2 regions of the Thauera sp. DNT-1 genome follow, and region 2 is predicted to be linked to the other one. Evidence: predicted binding sites of a transcription regulator. Region 2 holds the regulator's gene; the other holds the start of a gene.
What was found. The regulator HrcA, encoded in region 2, represses chaperone genes, less so after heat shock. The targets are predictions, from matches to a motif close to TNTTAGCACTCNNNGNCNNNGAGTGCTAANA.

Region 1 (7,448 bases), 380 kb from region 2:
CCTCGAGCTTCTTGCGCAGGCGATGGACATAGACCTCGATCGCGTTGCTGGACACCTCCTCGCCCCAGCCGCACAGGTGGTCAACGAGCTGGTCCTTGCTGACCAGGCGGCCGACACGCAGCAGGAAGATCTCGAGCAGGCCGATCTCGCGCGCCGACAGCTCGACGAGCTGGCCGCCGATCTTGACCACGCGGTCGGCCTGGTCGTAGCTCAGCTGACCGATCTCGATGCAGCGCGGCTGGCCGGTGCCGCGGCGGGTAAGCGCACGCACGCGCGCTTCCAGTTCGGGCAGGGCGAAAGGCTTGGTGAGGTAGTCGTCGGCACCGGCATCGAGCCCGCGCACGCGGTCGTCGACGCCATCCTGCGCGGTCAGGATCAGCACCGGCTGAGCCGACTTGCGCGCGCGCAGGCGCTTGAGCACCTCGATGCCGTTCATGCGCGGCAGGCCGAGGTCGAGGATGAGCAGGTCGTAACCCTGGCCCGCGAGCGCGGCATCCGCCTCCATGCCGTCCGCCACGTGATCGACTGCACAACCACCGCGCCGCAGGGCGCGACAGATGCCGTCGGCGATCACCGGATCGTCTTCCGCCAACAGGATACGCATAGCATTCCGGCTGTAAGTTGCTTGTAAGCGGAGATTCAGAGAATGTTTCCGCTGTTCTCCTTTTGCTCGGTCTTCGGGGACGTGGCTGCTGCGCGCAGCGGCGTTCCGGGGAGCGCCCGCCCATCTGGGCCGCGGCGCTCCCCACCGACTTTTACTCCCCGAATTAAATAATTGTCCCACGCTTTGCGCAGTCGCAGGCAGCCTCCCCGGCGGCTGGACGCGGGACGGCCCGCGCCGTGCCGGAACCGATGGACGCAAAAAGGCCCCGCCGAGGGCATTCCTCGACGAGGCCTTGTTCGCTTGCAGCGGGCGGGAGGTCCGGCGGACCGGACCTTCCCGGGCAGGCAGTTACATGCCCATGCCCATGCCGCCCATGCCACCCATGCCGCCCATGTCGGGCATGCCGCCCATCGGCTTGTCCTCGGCCAGCTCGCCGACCATGCAGTCGGTGGTCAGCATCAGGCCGGCGACGGACGCGGCGTTCTGCAGCGCGGTGCGGGTGACCTTGGTCGGATCCAGCACGCCCATCTCGACCATGTCGCCGTACTCGCCGGTGGCGGCGTTGAAGCCGTAGTTGCCCGAGCCCTCGACGACCTTGTTCACCACCACGCTCGGCTCGTCGCCGGCGTTGGCGACGATCTCGCGCAGGGGCTGTTCCATGGCGCGCAGCACGATCTTGATGCCGGCATCCTGGTCGTGGTTGTCGCCCTTGAGCTCGCCCAGCGCGGCGCGGGCACGCAGCAGCGCGACGCCGCCGCCGGGGACGATGCCCTCTTCCACCGCAGCGCGGGTGGCGTGCAGGGCGTCCTCGACGCGGGCCTTCTTCTCCTTCATCTCGACTTCGGTGGCGGCACCGACCTTGATCACCGCAACACCGCCGGCCAGCTTGGCCACGCGTTCCTGCAGCTTCTCGCGGTCGTAGTCGGAGCTGGCTTCCTCGATCTGCACGCGGATCTGCTTGACGCGCGCCTCGATGCGGTCGGCCTGGCCGGCGCCGTCGATGATGATGGTGTTTTCCTTGCCGACTTCGATGCGGGCAGCCTGGCCGAGGTCGTCCAGGGTGGCCTTCTCGAGGGTCAGGCCGACTTCTTCGGCGATGACCTGGCCGCCGGTCAGGATGGCGATGTCTTCCAGCATGGCCTTGCGACGGTCGCCGAAGCCCGGGGCCTTGACGGCGCAGGTCTTGAGGATGCCGCGGATGTTGTTCACCACCAGGGTGGCGAGCGCTTCGCCTTCGACGTCCTCGGCGATGATCAGCAGCGGACGGCCCGACTTGGCGACCTGCTCGAGCACCGGCAGGAGGTCGCGGATGTTGGAGATCTTCTTGTCGAAGAGCAGGACGAAGGGCTGCTCGAGGATGGCAACCTGCTTGTCCGGGTTGTTGATGAAGTAGGGCGACAGGTAACCGCGGTCGAACTGCATGCCCTCGACCACGTCGAGTTCGTTCTGCAGCGACTTGCCGTCTTCGACGGTGATCACGCCTTCCTTGCCGACCTTGTCCATCGCACGGGCGATGATGTCGCCGATGTCGCTGTCGGAGTTGGCCGAGATCGAGCCGACCTGGGCGATCTCCTTGTTGGTCGAGCAGGGCTTCGACAGCTTCTTGAGCTCGTCGATGGTGGCGACGACGGCCTTGTCGATGCCGCGCTTGAGGTCCATCGGGTTCATGCCGGCGGCGACGAACTTCATGCCTTCGCGCACGATCGACTGCGCCAGCACGGTCGCGGTGGTGGTGCCGTCACCGGCGATGTCCGAGGTCTTGGAAGCGACTTCCTTGACCATCTGCGCGCCCATGTTCTCGAACTTGTCCTTCAGCTCGATTTCCTTGGCGACGGAGACGCCGTCCTTGGTCACGGTCGGGGCGCCGAACGAGCGCTCGAGCACGACGTTGCGGCCCTTCGGGCCCAGGGTCACCTTGACCGCGTTGGCGAGGATGTTGATGCCGGCGACCATGCGCTCGCGGGCGGAATCACCAAACTTGACTTCTTTAGCTGCCATTCTTCAGAACTCCGGAATCGTTTCGATTAGGGTTGATCGGTGCGGGGGAGGCTCAGGCCTCGACCACGCCCATGATGTCTTCCTCGCGCATCACGAGGAGTTCGTCGCCTTCGACCTTCACGGTCTGGCCGGCGTACTTGCCGAACAGCACCTTGTCACCGACCTTGACGGCCATCGGACGGACCTTGCCGTCGTCGAGGATCTTGCCGTTGCCGACCGCGAGGACTTCGCCCTGATCGGGCTTCTCGCCGGCGCTGTCCGGGATCACGATGCCGCTGGCGGTCTTGCGTTCGGCTTCGAGGCGCTTGACGATCACACGATCATGCAGGGGACGAATCTTCATCGAGTTCTCTCCTAACTGAGGTTCAACTGTCTGGGTTGATGAAACACGCGGAACCAGTCCGCAGGAAAAGGATCTGCTGTGGCGATGGACGGGCTTGCACCCGTCGATCGAGGCTTGTTAGCACTCGACGCCAACGAGTGCTAATAATAGGGACGGGTCCAGAGGATTTCAAGTGCGCTTCCTGTTAACTTTTTTCTGCGCCGTGATGGCGCTCGCCGCGGCGCCCCTCCACGCCCAACGCCAACCTCCCCCCCTCGCCGCCTCCATGGACGCACGATGGAAGGGCGCCGCCTTCGAGGGCGACCGCGCCAGCCTCGCCCGCCTCGCCGCCGCCGGCGCCAAGGTCGTGCGCGTGTACCGCCAGTCCGACGCCTGGGTGCTCGACGAGGCGCACCGCCTCGGCCTGAAGGTGGTGATGGGGCTGTGGCTGGAGCACCCGCGCCACGGTTTCGACTACGCCGACGCGCGCGCCGTGCGCGCACAGGAAGACGCCCTGCTCGACTTCGTCGCCCGCCACCGCAAGCACCCTGCCCTGCTCGCCTGGGGCGTGGGCAACGAGATCGAGACCGGGGTCGCCGACCCGCTGCCGCTGTGGCGCGCGGTCGACCGGCTGGCCGCGCGCATCCGCGCGCTCGACCCCGACCACCCCACCATGATGGTGGTCGCCGACACCGGCATGGACGCCTTCCGCGCACTCGCCGGCTGCTGCCCCAACGTCGAGCTGCTCGGCATCAACGTCTACGCCGGTGCGGTGTTCGACCTGCCGCAGCGCCTGCGCGCGGCCGGCATCGCCAAGCCGGTGGTGGTCGCCGAGCTCGGCCCGCTCGGGCAGTGGCAGGCCGGGCGCAAGCCCTGGGGCGCGCCGGTCGAGCTCACCAGCACCGAGAAGGCGCGCTTCTTCACCGAGGCCCTCGCCTTCCTCGACCAGCAGGCGCAGATCCGCGGCGTCTTCCCCTTCCTGTGGGGCGCGAAGCAGGAACAGACCGCGACCTGGCACGGACTGCTGCTCGCCGACGGTAGCCCCACCGCGATGAGCGACGCTCTCGCCGCCGCCTGGGGGCGGCCGCAGCCTCGGCCCGCACCGCGCATCCGCGGCATCGGCATCGGCGCGGACGAGTTCGCCGCCGGCGCGGAGATCTCCGCCGGCATCGACGCGGTCGCCCACGACGGCAGCGCGCTCGCCGCCGAGTGGGCCGTGCACGCCGAGGCCACCGACCTGCGCAAGGGCGGCGATGCCGAGACCCCGCCCACGCGCATCGACGTGCGCGTGCTGCACGCCGATGCCGCCAGCGTGAGCTTCGTCGCCCCGGCGCAGCCCGGCGCCTACCGCCTCTTCATCACCGTGCGCGACCGCGAGGGCAAGGCAGGGACGGCGAACCTGCCGTTCCGGGTGAGGTAAACGAGGCCTCGCCCGCAGCAGCGTCGTCTCCCTCGCGCCTGCGGCTCTCGCACGTTCGTGCCCCCTCCTCCCGTGGGCGCACGGTGCCCGCCCCGCGCATTCCTCCCCGCTTGGTCCGCCGCCCCGCCCCGGGGTTAAGATGACTCGCAGAAGAACCCCAAGCGCAGGAGGCGCGCCCATGTCCGCTCCGCTCACGCCGCCGGCCCCCTTGCCCGTCGAGCGCCTGGCGACCCGCTGCGACCCGGCAGCGCTCGGCATCGAAACCTCCGCCCAACTGCCCGAGCTCGACGTCGCCCGCCTCCACGGCCGCGCGGTCGACGCGATCCGGCTCGGCCTCGACATCCGCGCCGAGGGCTACAACCTCTTCGTGCTCGGCGACCCCGGCAGCGGCCGCCACGAGCTCGTCCGCCGCCTGCTCGAGGACACGCGCGGCCGCGGCGATGCACCCGCGGACTGGTGCTACGCATGGAACTTCGCCAACGCCGCCCAGCCTCGGCTGCTGCGCCTGCCCTGCGGGCGCGGCCCGGCGCTGCGCGACGATCTGGCCCGCTTCGTCGAGGAGCTGGTGCCGGCGATCGGCGCGGTGTTCGAGAGCGAGGAGCACCGCAACCGCATCGAGGCCCTGCAGGAGGAGGCCAAGACGCGCGAGGAGAGCGCCTTGCGCAGCCTCGGCGACGAGGCCCAGAAGCTCGGCGTCGCGCTGCTGCGCACCCCGCACGGCTTCGCCTTCCTGCCGATGAAGGACGAGGGCAGCACGCTCACGCAGGAAGAATTCGAGCAGCTGCCCGAGGCACGCCAGCACGAGCTCGGCGAGCACATCCGCGCGCTGCACGAGCGCCTGCACCGCCTGATGGGCGATTTCCCGCGCTGGCGGCACGAGCTGCAGAACCGCATCCGCGACGCCGGGCGCGAGGCGATCCGCGCCACCGTCACCCACATGGTCGACGAATTGAAGGCGCGTCACGCAGACCTGCCCGAGGTGTGCGCGCATCTGGACGCGGTGCTCGCCGACGTCGTCGCCAGCGGCGAGTCGCTGCGCGCGACGCCGCACGCCGACGAGGACAGCGAGACGCTGACCTACACCGGCAGCATCAGCGTGCAGCGCTATCTGGTGAACCTGCTCGTCGCCAACCCCGCCGACGGCACCCGACCGATGGTGTACGAAGACCACCCCACGCTGCAGAACCTGGTCGGCCGCATCGACCACCTGGTGCACATGGGCACCCTGGTGAGCAACTTCACCCTGATCCGCGCCGGCGCCCTGCACCGCGCCAACGGCGGCTTCCTGGTGCTCGATGCGCTCAAGCTGCTGTCCCAGCCCTTCGCCTGGGAGGGGCTCAAGCGCGCGCTCAAATCCGCACGCCTGCGCATCGAGTCGCTCTCGGAGCTGATCGGGGTGACCGGCTCGGTGCAGCTCGAGCCCGAGCCGATGCCGCTCGAGCTCAAGGTGGTGCTGATCGGCGATCGCCTGACCTACTACCTGCTCGGCCGCTACGATCCCGAGTTCGCCGCGCTGTTCCGCATCAACGCCGACATGGAGAGCGAGATCGAACGCTCCGCGGACAACACCGCCGCTTACGCCTGCCTGCTCGCCACCCTGGCGCGCCGCGCCGGCCTGCCGCCCTTGTCGGCGCCGGCGCTGGCGCGCCTGATCGAGCACGCGGCGCGCCTCGCCGCCGACGCCGAGCGCCTGAGCGCGCGCACCCAGCCGCTCGACGACCGCCTGCGCGAGGCGGCCCACTTCGCCCTCGCCGCCGGCGCCGCGCGCATCGAGTGCGAGCATGTGGACGCCGCGATCGCGGCCCACCGGCGCCGCCACGAACGCATCCGCCTCGGCCACCTCGACCAGATCCTGCGCGGGCAGTGGCTGATCGACACCGCGGGCAGCCACGTCGGCCAGGTCAATGGCCTGGCGGTGGTGCCGCTCGGCGAAGACAGCTTCGCCCACCCGCAGCGCATCACCGCCACGGTGCGCGCCGGCGCCGGCGAGGTCATCGACATCGAGCGCGAGGTCAAGCTCGGCGGGCCGATCCACTCCAAGGGCGTGCTGATCCTGTCCGCCTTCCTCGCCGCACGCTTCGGCTGGATGCTGCCGCTCTCGCTCAAGGCGAGCCTGGTGTTCGAGCAGTCCTACGGTGGCGTCGAGGGCGACAGCGCCTCGCTCGCCGAGCTGGTGGCCCTGCTCTCGGCGCTCTCGGGCGTGGCGGTGAAGCAGTCGCTCGCCGTGACCGGTTCGGTGAACCAGTTCGGCGTCGTGCAGCCGGTAGGCGGGATCAACGAGAAGATCGAGGGCTTCTTCGACCTGTGCGCGGTGCGCGGTCTCGACGGCCGCCAGGGCGTGCTGATTCCGCGCGCCAACGTCTGCCACCTGATGCTGCGCGACGACGTGGTCGAGGCGGTGCGGGCCGGGCGCTTCGCCGTGTGGGCGGTGGCCGACGCCGACGAGGCGGTGGAGCTGCTCACCGGCGTGGCGGCGGGCGTGCCGGACGAGCAGGGCAGGATGGCTGCGGGCTCGATGAGCCGGCGCGTCGTCGAGGGCCTGCGCAAGCTGGCGAGGATGCAGCGCGAGTTTGCGCGGCGGGGACACGAAGACGACGCCGACGCGGCCGGGCATCGAGGCCGGCCGCACGCATCCTGACGCAGGTGGCGCGCGCCGAGAGCGGGGTCGGCACCGGCCGGACGTTTGCGGCCGTTCGGGCGATCGTCGTCGGGCTCAGCCGGCTCGCCGGCGCGCGTCGCGCAGGTACGCGACCAGGTCATTCACCGTCGCGAGCTTGCGATAGTCCGCCTCGGGAATCTCGACCGCCAGCCGCCCGGCAAGACCGACCAGGAAGTTCAGCCAGTCCATCGAATCGAGGTCGACCTGCTGGCGCAGCGGGCGCTCGGGGCGCAGCCCGGCCTCCTCGATTTCCGGAGCGATTTCCTTCAGCGTTGCGATGACGATGCTGCGCAGTTCGGTGTCGTCCATGGCGGTTCCGTCCGGAATGGGAGTTCACAGTTCCTCCGGCCGCTGCAGCAGCTCGCGCAGCTCGGCGAGGAACAGCGCGCCGCGGTGGCCGTCGGAGACGCGATGATCGGCGGCGAGGCTGGCGGTGACGACGGGC
Region 2 (7,448 bases):
GTCCTGCATGTCGTAGAGCCCCTTCGCACGACCGGCGAGAAAGCGCGCCGCCCGCATCGAGCCGAGCGCATAGGGCATGCGGCTCCCCGACTTGTGGGTGATCTCGATGCGCTCGCCGATGCCGGCGAACAGCACCGTGTGGTCACCCACCACATCGCCGCCACGGATCGTCGAAAAGCCGATGGTCTCGGCGCTGCGCTCGCCGGTGTGGCCCTCGCGGCCATAGACAGCGCAGGTCTCGAGGTCGCGTCCAAGCTCGCGGGCGACGACCTCGCCCATGCGCAGTGCCGTGCCGGAGGGGGCATCGACCTTGAAGCGGTGGTGGGCCTCGATGACCTCGACGTCGTAGCCCTCGGAGAGGATGCGCGCGGCGACCTCGAGCAAGCGGAACACCGCGTTCACGCCCACCGCCATGTTGGGCGCGAAGACCACGGGAACGTGCTCGGCAGCGGCGGCGATCGCGGTCTTGCCGGCGGCATCGAAACCGGTCGTGCCGATCACCATCGCCTTGCCGGCGGCACGCGCGAGCGCGAGGTGCGCGAGCGTGCCCTCGGGTCGGGTGAAGTCGATCACGCAATCGGCCGCGCCGATCGCGGCGGCGGCATCGTCGGTGATGAGCACGCCGGTGGCCACGCCGGCCATCTCGCCGGCATCGCGACCGATGAAGGGGGTGTCGCTGCGATCGAAGGCGGCGGCGAGCACGACGCCCTCCTCCTTCAGCGCGGCCTCGATCAACATTCTGCCCATGCGCCCGGAGGCACCGGCGATCGCGACTCGAATCTGGGACATCGGATTGTTTTCCTGCATCAATGGGCCGGCGCGGACGGCCGACCCGGGATGAACCCGGGCGCCGCCTCAGCGCGCGCTGGCGGGGGGGATCTCGACCACGCGCGAGCGCTCCTGCGCCGCCGCGGCGGGCGTACCCGAGGCGGCAGCGACGTCGCCCTCGATGCGGTCGAGCACGTCGCCCGTGAAGAACAGCGAGATCACGCGCTGCTGCGCCTCGCCACTGCCCGGGCGGAAGCGATAGACGTAATCCCAGCGGTCCTTGCGGAACATGTCGACCACCAGGGGGGAGCCGAGCACGTAGCGCACCTGGTCGCGGGTCATGCCGCGGCGAAGCTGCGCGACCATCTCCTGGTCGACGTAATTGCCTTGGCGGATGTCGATCCGGTAGGGGTCGACCAGGCCGACAACGGAGTCGAAGGAGCAGCCTGCAAGCAGGCCGGAAGAGACGATGAGCGCAGCGAGGAGGGAACGCATGGGAGAGTGGGCGCCGGGATGCGACCGGGGTCGCAGTTCTCAGTTAGGGGCAAAAAATATAACATAGCCGCGATCGACGGCGCTCGACCGCCATTGCCGGAGACTGCCCGCGGGGGCTCCTGCCTGCTGCGGCGCACACCGTAACGGGCTGGCATCGACCTCCCGCGAGTCCCTGGACAACGGTCGGCCAAACGGCCTTCGCAGGCTCCCGCAACCCGATCTCCCGCAAGTCAACCTCATCCAGAGCCCATGTCCGACAACTCCAGGAACCTGAAAAGCATCGGCCTGAAGGCGACCTACCCCCGCCTGAAGATCCTCGACCTCTTCCAGAGCTCGGAGCAGCGCCACCTGACCGCGGAGGATGTATACCGCACGTTGATGAACGAAGGCATGGACATCGGCTTGGCCACGGTCTACCGCGTACTGACGCAGTTCGAGCAGGCCGGACTGCTCGAGCGCCACTACTTCGAGTCGGGCAAGGCGGTGTTCGAACTCGCCGAAGGCGGCCATCACGACCATCTGGTGTGCATGCAGTGCGGCAAGGTCGAGGAGTTCTTCGACGCCGAGATCGAACGTCGGCAGAACCAGATCGCGCTCGAACGCGGCTTCGCGATCCGCGAGCACGCGCTCTACATCTACGCCGACTGCCAGCGCGAGAACTGCCCCAACCTCGGGCGCGAGAAGGACTGAAGCCGCGCCAGACCGAGGCAACGCGACGGATGCGCGCCAGCGCCGAGGGCGTGTGGACGACGCGAAAATCAGCGCCGGCCGAGCATCTCGGCCGCGTGTTCGCGGGTGGTCGCGGTGATATTCACGCCGCCGAGCATGCGCGCGACCTCCTCCACCCGCGCCGCGTCGTCGAGCGGCGCGACCTCGCTCAGCGTCTCGCCGCCCTGCTCGCGCTTGGCGATGCGCCACTGCCAGTCCGCGCAGGCCGCCACCTGGGGCAGGTGGGTGACGCAAAGCACCTGGCGATCCTGCCCGAGGCGGGCGAGCAGCTTGCCGACGATCTCGGCGACGCGACCGCCGATGCCCACGTCCACTTCGTCGAAGATCAGCGTGGGCACCGCGCTGTCGCGGCTGGTGATGACCTGGATGGCCAGCCCGATGCGCGACAGTTCGCCGCCGGAAGCCACCTTGGCGAGGCTGCGCAGCGGCTGGCCGGCATTCGCGGCAACACGGAACTCCACCTCCTCGACGCCTGCCGCGGAGGGTGCGCAAGGTGTGAGCGCGACCTCGAAGCGGCCACCCGCCATCGCCAGGTCCTGCATCGCGGCGGCGATCTCCTCCGACAGCCGGCGCGCGGCGGGGAGGCGCGCCGCGGTGAGCTCGGCCGCGACGGACTCGAAGGCGGCCCGCGCCGCCTGCGCCGCCGCGGCAAGGCGCGCCGGATCGGCGGTCGCTTCCAATGTGTCCAGGCGCTCGCGCCACTGCTGCGCGAGCGCGGGCAGCTCCTCGGGCTGGACGCGATACTTGCGCGCCGCCTCCATGACCGCGGCAATGCGGCGCTCGAGCTCGGCGAGACGTCCCGGATCGAGGTCGAGCCGGTCACGATAGCGGCGCAGGGCGTGCAGGGCCTCGTCGGCCTGGATGGCGGCGGCGGAGATCAGTTCGCGCACATCCGCCAGCCCGGCGTCGAAGTCGGCCAGCGCGGCGATGCGGCCGTCGAGGCGGCCCAGCACGGAGCACACCGCAAGTTCACCCTCGCCGAGCGCCACCACCGCCGCCTCCGCCCCCTCGATCAGGCTCGCGGCGTGGGCCAGGCGAGCGTGCTCGGCATTGATCTCCGCCCATTCCTCGATGTCGAAGCCGACCTGCTCGAGCTCGCGCAGCTGCCAGGCGAGCAGCTCGCGCTCGCGCGCCGAGCTCGCCGAGTCGGCCTCCGCTTCGCGCTGCAGGCGCAGCAGGCGCTGCCACTCGCGGTGGCGCGCGGCCACCTCGGCGACCAGCGCCCCCGCGCCCGCCTGGGCGTCGAGCAGGGCACGCTGCGCGTCGGTGCGCAGCAACGCGTGGTGGGCGTGCTGACCATGGATGTCGGCCAGCCACTCGCCGGCGGCGCGCAGCTGAGCGAGCGTGGCCGCCACGCCGTTGATCCACGCGCGGCTGCGGCCGCCCATATCGATCGTGCGGCGCAGGATCAGCATGCCCTCGTCGGCGGGCAGTTCCTGCTCGACGAGCCAGGCAGCGAGTCCCTCGCCGGCGGGCAGGTCGAATTCGGCGGCCACGTCGGCGCGCTCGCGGCCGCTGCGCACCATGGCTGCCTCGCCGCGCCCGCCGAGCGCGAGCCCGAGCGCATCGAGCAGGATCGACTTGCCGGCGCCGGTCTCCCCGGTCAGCGCACCGAAGCCGGCGGCGAATTCGAGGTCGAGGCGATCGACGATGACGAAGTCACGGATGGTCAGGCGGCGGAGCATGGCAGCGGCGGTCGCGGGTGGGGTTGGGACGGGACGACGGGGCCTGAGGAGTGGCGGCGCGGAGATCGGGCGGCGGGTGCGCTCACACCCTCGGCGCCGCGCTCCAGTGCAGCTTCTGGCGCAGCATCGCGAAGTAGGAATAGCCCTCGGGATGCAGCAGGCGCAAGCTGCGGCTCGAGCGTGTCATGCGCACGCAGTCGCCCGCGCGCAGGTCGAAACGGGTCTGGCCATCGAAGTGCACCCGGGCGTCGTGCGGCGGCAGCAGCACGATGTCGATGCGGCAGGAGTCGGGCAGCGTGATCGGGCGTGCGGTGAGCGCGTGCGGGCACAGCGGCACCAGCGCGATCCCGCCCACGCTCGGGTGCAGGATCGGGCCGTTGGCCGACAGCGCGTAGGCGGTCGAGCCGGTGGGGGTGGATACGATCATGCCGTCCGAGCGCTGGGTGTAGACGAACTCCTCGTCGATCGACAGCTCGAACTCGATCATGCGCCCGAGCTCGCCCTTGTTCACCACCACGTCGTTGAGGGCGAGCGTGTGGAACACGCGTGCGCCGCCGCGCAGCACCTCGACGTCGAGCATGAAACGGTCCTCGGCGGTGAAGGCGCCGTCGAGGATCTCGGCGAGGCGCTCGGTGGCCGAGCTGCGCGCGATGTCCGTGAGGAAGCCGAGGCGGCCGAGGTTGACGCCCACCAGCGGGACGCCGTGCTCGATCAGCCGGCGCGCGGTGTGCAGCATGGTGCCGTCGCCGCCGATCACCACCGCGAGGTCGGCGCTCGCGCCGATATGCTCGTAGCTTGCCACCGGGAAGTCGTGGGCGCCGCCGATGGAACTCGCGGTGCCCTGCTCGATCAACACCGCAAGGCCGCGATCGCGCAGGAAGCGGGCGATCGACAGCACCGACTCGGCCACGTCGGGGCTCTGATATTTGCCGATGAGGGCAAGCGTGCGGAATGGCGTGCTCATGGGCGCCGATTAAACCACAATCGTCCCCGCGCTTGACACCGCCGCGCCCGCGCGCGGTGGCCCGCAGTGGCCAGCGCGGGCGTGCTTCAATAGAATCGGCCTCTCGACTCCAGGCAGCCATGAATCCGCTCGACGCACGCTCCCAGATCCTCCTCAAGACCCTGATCGAACGCCACATCGCGGACGGCCAGCCGGTCGGCTCGCGCGCGCTGTCGCGCTATTCCGGTCTGGAGCTGTCGCCGGCGACGGTGCGCAACGTGATGAGCGACCTCGAGGAGATGGGCTTCATCGCCAGCCCGCACACCTCGGCAGGCCGCATCCCGACCGCGCTCGGCTATCGTTTCTTTGTCGACTCGCTGCTCACCGTGCAGCCGCTCGAGAACGCCCGCGTGCGCGCCCTCGAAGGCCAGCTGCTGCCCAACCAGCCGCAGCGCCTGATCAGCTCGGCCTCGCACCTGCTCTCCGAACTCACCCAGTTCGCCGGCGTGGTGGTGGCACCGCGCAAGGACGCGGTGCGCATCCGCCAGTTCGAGTTCATCAGCCTGGCCGAAAATCGCATCCTGCTGATCATCGTCACCACCGGCGGCGACGTGCAGAACCGCCTGCTGATCACCCGGCGCGCCTACACGCCGACCGAGCTAAACGGCGCTGCCGCCTACCTCAACGAGCACTTCGCCGGCCTGTCCTTCGAGGAGATCCGCCGCCGCCTCGGCGACGAGCTGCGCCAGCTGCGCAGCGACATGAGCGAACTGATGACCGCGACCGTCGACGCCGGCTCGGAAGCCGCCGAAGACAACGCGGCGAGCTACGTACTTTCGGGCGAAACCAAGCTGCTCGACGTCGAGGACCTGTCGAGCAACATGTCGCAGCTGCGCGAGCTCTTCAGGCTCTTCGAGCAGCGCACCGGCCTGCTCCAGCTGCTCGACCTGTCCAACCGCGCCGAGGGCGTGCAGATCTTCATCGGTGGCGAATCCGGCCTCGCCCCGCTCGACGGCTGCAGCGTGATCACCGCGCCCTACGAGGTCGACGGCCAGGTGGTCGGCTCGCTCGGTGTCATCGGCCCCACCCGCATGGCCTACGACCGCGTGATCCCGATCGTCGACATCACCGCCCGGCTGCTCTCGAACGCCCTCTCCTCCAAGCACTGATTCCGGCGTGCGCCTGCCTTGCCGTGCGCACGCCCCCACCCGAGGACCACGATGCCCCGTTACCGGCCCGAACCGATCCACCGTCACGACAGCACGCCGCGCACCGGCGTGCTGCTGGTCAACCTGGGCACCCCCGCCGCCCCCACCGCCGCCGCGCTGCGTCCCTACCTCAAGCAGTTCCTTTCCGACCCGCGCGTGGTCGAGATCCCGCGCCTGGTGTGGTGGCCGATCCTCAACGGCATCATCCTCAACACGCGGCCCAAGGCCTCGGCACAGAAATACGCCAGCATCTGGACCGACGAGGGCTCACCGCTGCTGGTGCACACCGTACGTCAGACCAAGCTGCTCGCCGGCTATCTCGCCAAGGACGGCTACGACGGGCTCGACATCGATTACGCGATGCGCTACGGCGCACCCGCGATCGGCGACACCCTGGACGCGATGCGCGCGCGCGGCTGCACCCGCATCCTGGTGGTGCCGATGTACCCGCAGTATTCCGCGAGCACCACCGCCACCGTGGTCGACGAGGTCGGCCGCAGCCTGGCGCGCTGGCGCAACCAGCCCGAGATGCGCTTCGTGCGCAATTTCCACGACGACCCTGGCTACATCGATGCGCTGGTGAAGAGCGTGCGCGAGCACTGGGCGGCCAACGGCGAGCCCGAGCGCCTGCTGCTGAGCTTCCACGGCGTGCCGCGGCGCTCGCTCGATCTCGGCGACCCCTATCACTGCGAGTGCCACAAGACCGGCCGCCTCGTCGCCGAAGGCCTCGGCGTGGCACGCGAGCGCGTACTGGTCACGTTCCAGTCGCGCTTCGGCAAGGCAGAATGGCTCAAGCCCTACACCCAGCCCACCCTGGAACAGCTCGCCGCCGAGGGCGTGCGCCGCGTCGACGTGATGTGCCCGGGCTTCGTCGCGGACTGCCTGGAGACGCTGGAGGAGATCGCGCTCGAGTGCAAGGAAGCCTTCCTGGAGAAGGGCGGCCAGGCCTTCCACTACATCCCCTGCCTGAACGAGCGCGACGCCTGGATCAAGGCGCTGGCCGCGCTGGTGCGCAAGCACCTGGGCAACTGGCTGGAGATCGCCGCGCCGGACGCCGCCGCGCGCAGCGCCGCACTCGAGCGCGCACGCACGCTCGGCGCCGGGCAGTAGCAGCGATGCCCGCCCGCACGGGCTGGCCGAAACAGCCCGGCTCGGAGGGATTCAGGCGGGTGCGGGCGGACTCCACCCGCAATTCATTCAGTAGTCGACGATCTGCAGGTCGTGCACGACCGGCGCCGCGCGCACCGCACGCACCGCCGCGGGGGCGTGCTCGGCCGCCTGGCGCGACACCGCCGCAAGCCGGCGCACGGCGACGGTGCCAAGCTGGCGACGGAAGCGCTCCAGCACTTCCTCGCTCGCAAGCGCGAGCGCGGCGGGGTTGACTTCGAGATAGCTGAGCTCGTCGAGCGACACCGCGCTCAGCAGCTGCTTGTGCTCGAGCTGGTCGAGCCAGGCCTGCTCGCCGAAAACCTCGCCCGGCCCCACCTCCAGCACCCGCCGCCCGCCGATGGAGAGCTCGACCTTGCCCTCGAGCACGATCCCGAAGCGCTGATCGAGGTCGCCCTCGCGCATCAGGCCGAGGTCACTGCCGACCTTGCGCCAGGCGCAGATCCGCATCAC

Region 1: the regulator HrcA is predicted to act here: its motif matches at 3,061-3,091, upstream of groES (co-chaperone GroES).

What each region holds. Positions count from the first base shown of each region.
Region 1 is NZ_AP043752.1:4,229,057-4,236,504, reverse strand. Features, by position in the region: gene ACZ5PP_RS19470 (response regulator transcription factor) at 1-604, opposite strand, end outside; gene groL (chaperonin GroEL) at 953-2,602, opposite strand; gene groES (co-chaperone GroES) at 2,655-2,945, opposite strand; gene ACZ5PP_RS19455 (glycoside hydrolase 5 family protein) at 3,211-4,344, shown strand; gene ACZ5PP_RS19450 (Lon protease family protein) at 4,523-6,982, shown strand; gene ACZ5PP_RS19445 (acyl carrier protein) at 7,058-7,312, opposite strand; gene ACZ5PP_RS19440 (dihydrolipoamide acetyltransferase family protein) at 7,337-7,448, opposite strand, start outside.
Region 2 is NZ_AP043752.1:53,777-61,224, reverse strand. Features, by position in the region: gene dapB (4-hydroxy-tetrahydrodipicolinate reductase) at 1-789, opposite strand, end outside; gene ACZ5PP_RS00275 (outer membrane protein assembly factor BamE) at 856-1,263, opposite strand; gene fur (ferric iron uptake transcriptional regulator) at 1,513-1,953, shown strand; gene recN (DNA repair protein RecN) at 2,022-3,677, opposite strand; gene ACZ5PP_RS00260 (NAD kinase) at 3,760-4,641, opposite strand; gene hrcA (heat-inducible transcriptional repressor HrcA) at 4,761-5,789, shown strand; gene hemH (ferrochelatase) at 5,841-6,938, shown strand; gene ACZ5PP_RS00245 (serine/threonine protein kinase) at 7,026-7,448, opposite strand, start outside.